Regions from separate parts of the Bilifractor sp. HCP3S3_D3 genome, predicted to be linked through region 2. Evidence: predicted binding sites of a transcription regulator. Region 2 holds the regulator's gene; the other holds the start of a gene.

Region 1 (2,468 bases), on a different contig from region 2:
AAAAGAAAAATACCAGTCAGAGAGATGTGAGCGGCGAGGCAGTTCAGCAGGGCCTTCTGAAGCTTCTTGAGGGAAGTGAGGTAGAGGTTCCGGTAGGGGCCACAAGCAAGAACGCCATGGTTCCTCTTGAGACGGTGAACACGAAGAACATTCTCTTTATCTGCGGCGGCGCCTTTCCGGACCTCGAGGATGTGATACGGGAGCGTCTGAACCGCACATCGTCCATGGGATTCCAGGCAGAACTGAAGGACCGGTACCAAGAGGACCCCGATATTCTGCAGAAGGTAACGAATGAAGATCTCCGGGCCTTCGGAATGATTCCGGAGTTCCTCGGAAGGCTTCCGATTATTTTTTCTCTCGAGAGCCTCACCGAGGATATGCTCGTTAAGATTCTTCGCGAGCCCAGAAACGCGATATTGAAGCAATATGAGAAGCTTCTTGCGCTTGACGGGGTGAAGCTTGTCTTTGACGACGGTGCGCTGCATTCCATTGCAAAAAAGGCCCTTGATAAAGATACAGGTGCCCGTGCGCTTCGGGCAATTATAGAGGATTTTATGCTGGATATCATGTATGAGATTCCAAAGGATGACAACATCAGTGAGGTTGTAGTGACAAAGGAATATGTAGAGCATACCGGCGGACCGAAGATCATCTTGAGAGGACAGGATCTGTCCGGAAGCCCGATTCCTTCCTGAATGAATATGAAGGAAAAGAGGTTTTCTCGAAGGCGGAAGTTCAATGAACAAAGCTGTTCAGCTTCAGGACTACTGTGCGGCTTTTATTTTAGCAATCGGCAGGCATTCATTGTGAAAAAATGTATTTTTCAGGATACAATTGACAAATTTTTGTCGAAATCCACAGTTTTAACGAATGTTGGTGACATTAAGGCAGGAATCATGTAAAATGATTTCCGTAGAAGATTACGCAGTTATATTTGATCACACAGATATCGGAGAAGCTGTTTATCGTTCCGCTCTGCTGAAGACGCGGAAGATGCGGGAAACCCGGGAATGACTTCCAGATACCGGGTGATTCATGAGTATTTCTGTAAAAGGAGGAAGCAATTCAATGGCTAACGTAGATTTAACAAAGTACGGCATTACCGGAACAACAGAAATCGTATACAATCCATCCTATGAGAAGCTGTTTGAGGAGGAGACAAAGCCGGAACTCACCGGATATGACAGAGGTCAGGTTACAGAGCTCGGCGCGGTTAATGTTATGACCGGTATCTACACCGGACGTTCTCCTAAAGATAAATTCATCGTTATGGATGAGAACTCGAAGGACACCGTATGGTGGACATCCGACGAGTACAAGAATGACAACCACCCGGCTTCTCCTGAAGCTTGGAAGGCAGTTAAGGAAATCGCGAAGAAAGAGCTCTCCAACAAGAAGCTCTATGTCGTTGATGGTTTCTGCGGCGCAAATAAGGACACCAGAATGGCTGTCCGTTTCATCATGGAAGTTGCATGGCAGGCACATTTCGTAAGAAATATGTTCATCAAGCCGAATGCCGAGGAAGAGGCAAACTTTGAGCCGGATTTCGTTGTCTACAACGCATCCAAGGCAAAAGTTGAGAATTACAAAGAGCTTGGCCTGAACTCCGAGACAGCCGTTGTCTTCAACGTAACCTCCAAGGAGCAGGTTATTATCAATACCTGGTACGGCGGAGAGATGAAGAAGGGTATGTTCTCTATGATGAACTACTTCATGCCGCTGAGGGGCATCGCATCCATGCACTGCTCCGCAAACACAGATCTGAACGGCAAGAACACAGCTGTATTCTTCGGCCTGTCCGGAACCGGCAAGACCACACTTTCCACTGATCCGAAGCGTCTGCTGATCGGTGATGATGAGCACGGCTGGGACGACAACGGAGTATTCAACTATGAGGGCGGATGCTACGCAAAGGTTATCAACCTGGACAAGGATTCTGAGCCGGATATCTATAACGCAATCAGAAGAGATGCTCTTCTTGAGAACGTAACGGTAGACAAGAACGGAAAGATTGATTTCACGGACAAGAGCGTCACAGAGAACACCCGTGTGTCCTATCCGATCGATCACATTGAGAAGATTGTAAAGCCGATCTCTCACGGCCCGGCAGCACAGAATGTCATCTTCCTTTCTGCCGATGCATTCGGAGTTCTTCCGCCGGTATCTATTCTGACACCGGAACAGACAAAATATTATTTCCTGTCCGGATTCACTGCAAAGCTTGCAGGAACCGAGCGTGGAATCACTGAGCCGACACCGACCTTCTCTGCGTGCTTCGGACAGGCATTCCTTGAGCTGCATCCGACCAAATATGCAGAGGAACTGGTCAAGAGAATGGAGCAGAGCGGAGCAAAGGCTTATCTCGTGAATACCGGATGGAACGGAACCGGAAAACGTATCTCTATCAAGGATACCCGTGGTATCATCGATGCCATCCTGAACGGGGATGTTCTGAAGGCACCGACAAA
Region 2 (2,468 bases):
GAGAGACAATGAGCACAGTTCCCGGATAATTGATAAGAAAATTCTCCAGCCACTCGATGGAGGAGAGATCCAGGTGGTTGGTCGGCTCATCGAGAAGCAGGATATCCGGCTTTGTCAGCAGGAGCTTTCCCAGAACGACCCGTGTCTTCTGGCCGCCGGAGAGGGAGCGCAGACGGCGGTCAAAATCTTTTTCCTCAAATCCGAGTCCCTTCAGGACGCCTGTGATCTCGCTCTCCGCCGCATATCCGTTCTGGAGCTCAAACTCATGCATCAGCTCTGTATAGCGGTTCATCAGCGAAACGGCCTCTTCGCCCGTGACCGTGTCCATCCGGCGCTCCATTTCCCGCAGACGCTGCTCCATATCGAGGATATCCTGCTTTGCCTTCCGGACCTCCTGATAGATCGTCTCATCGGATTCCATGTCCTGGTACTGTGCCAGATATCCCATGGTCTTGCCGTGTGTGACGGTGACTTCTCCGGTATCCGGGCTGAGAGCTCCGGTAATGATCCGGAGGAGCGTCGATTTGCCCGCTCCGTTCACGCCGATCAGAGCGGCCTTGTCCCTTTCTTCAATATGAAAGGAAATATCCTTCAGGATTTCCTCTGATCCAAATGTCTTGCTGATATTCTGACAGGAGAGAATCATATCTGTCCACCTCACACATTCGTAGCTTTTCCTGTTTGCGTCCCGCCGCTTCTCTGGCGGAGCATTTACCTTCCAATTATACCGAAAAAAAACAACAAAGCAAGGGCACCGGGAAAAAGAGAAATACTTTGACAAAAATTAGACAATTACATATAATGGTAGTAGCTTCAAGGAGGTTTTCTTATTATGAGTCAGAAAGAAATTTCGAAAGCCGTTATCAAGAGGCTGCCCCGTTATTACCGGTATCTCGGTGAACTTCAGGAGGCCGGCGTTGAGCGGATTTCTTCCGGTGAACTCAGTCAGCAGATGAAGGTGACCGCCTCTCAGATCCGGCAGGATCTGAATAATTTCGGCGGTTTCGGGCAGCAGGGCTACGGTTATAATGTGCAGTATCTTCGAGAGGAGATCGCCAAAATTCTCGGACTGGACCGCATACACAATATTATCATTATCGGTGTCGGACATCTGGGACAGGCTCTCGCGAATTATACGAACTTTGAGAAGAACAGTTTCCGTATCATCGGACTTTTCGACAATAATCCCGAATTAAAGGGCAAGGTCATCCGGGGTGTTCCAATCCGTATGACGGACGAGATTCCATCCTTTCTCCGGGAGAATGATGTCGAAATCGCGACGCTGACTCTCCCAAAGGAATACGCCATTGAGGTAAGCAAGATGCTGATCGAAAACGGCATTCACGCCATCTGGAATTTTGCGCACACCGATCTGAACCTTGTGGTACCGAAGAATGTGGCTGTTCAGAATGTTCATCTGTCCGAAAGTCTGATGCGGCTGTCCTACAACCTCAAGACACTCGAAGAGAAGTAGACACCTGCCGATACAAGACGATATAAGAGCCCCTCGCGTAGATGGGGGCTCTTTTTGGAACGGAAAAGAAAATTGTTATCGGATCTCATCAATTGGAGCAGAGAAGAGAACGTTTATCGGATCTCATGAATTGGAGCAGTGAAGAGAACGTTTATCGGATCTCATGAATTGCGCTGTTCTTCAGCAGAAAGGGAGGATACAGAATGAAACTGATCTTGAGTGCAAGGCAGCATCAGGACGCGGATCGAAGCGCTGTCGCGGCTGGAATGCCTTCCATGGTCCTCATGGAGCGGGCGGCACTTGCCTGTGCATCAGAAATTGAAAAACGGCAGTATGACATGGATCGGATCCTCGTCGTCTGCGGAACGGGAAACAATGGCGGAGACGGAGTCGCTGTGGCCCGCGTTCTCTGCGAGGAAGGATACAGCTGCACGGTTTTTCTTGCCGGACCGGAGGAAAAATTCAGTGACCAGCTGAAACAGCAGCTTCATATCATCGAGGGTTTTCCGATCCCGGTCATCCGCGCCCGCAGCACACCGGGCGCGGAACTGGAGGATTTCCATCCGGAGGATTATTCTCTTATTATAGACGCTCTTTTCGGGATCGGGCTGAAACGGGACATCACCGGAATATATGCCGAACTTATTGACCGAATCAATCATTCCGAGCTTCCTGTCGCCGCTGTCGATATGCCGTCCGGTGTCAACACCGACTCCGGCGTGATCATGGGGACAGCTGTCCGTGCGGATCTCACTGTCACGTTCACAACCGGAAAGGCAGGTCTCTACATCTATCCAGGAGCAGCCTGTGCCGGGAAGGTCAAAGTGAAGCAGATCGGAATTCCGCTTACCAGAGAAATCACGAAGGCCTGCCATCTGTATACCATCGAACACAGTGATCTTGAATATCTCCCGAAGCGTGATGAATCGGGCAACAAGGGAACCTTCCGGAAGATTCTCGTCATCGCCGGATCGCGGAATATCTGCGGGGCGGC

Evidence for each region. Region 2 encodes Rex, which represses fermentation and respiration genes when NADH is low (regulators of the CRP and FNR family bind a similar motif). Its sites were predicted from a motif close to ATTGTTAANTANTTAACAAT; they were not measured.
Region 1: pckA (phosphoenolpyruvate carboxykinase (ATP)) is a predicted target of Rex. The motif match lies at 834-853, and genes of this name have one in related genera.

What each region holds. Positions count from the first base shown of each region.
Region 1 is NZ_JBQHWP010000007.1:31,879-34,346, reverse strand. It holds gene clpX (ATP-dependent Clp protease ATP-binding subunit ClpX) at 1-695, shown strand, start outside; gene pckA (phosphoenolpyruvate carboxykinase (ATP)) at 1,069-2,468, shown strand, end outside.
Region 2 is NZ_JBQHWP010000008.1:113,197-115,664, forward strand. It holds gene ACTNDI_RS06620 (ABC-F family ATP-binding cassette domain-containing protein) at 1-646, opposite strand, end outside; gene ACTNDI_RS06625 (redox-sensing transcriptional repressor Rex) at 833-1,474, shown strand; gene ACTNDI_RS06630 (NAD(P)H-hydrate dehydratase) at 1,678-2,468, shown strand, end outside.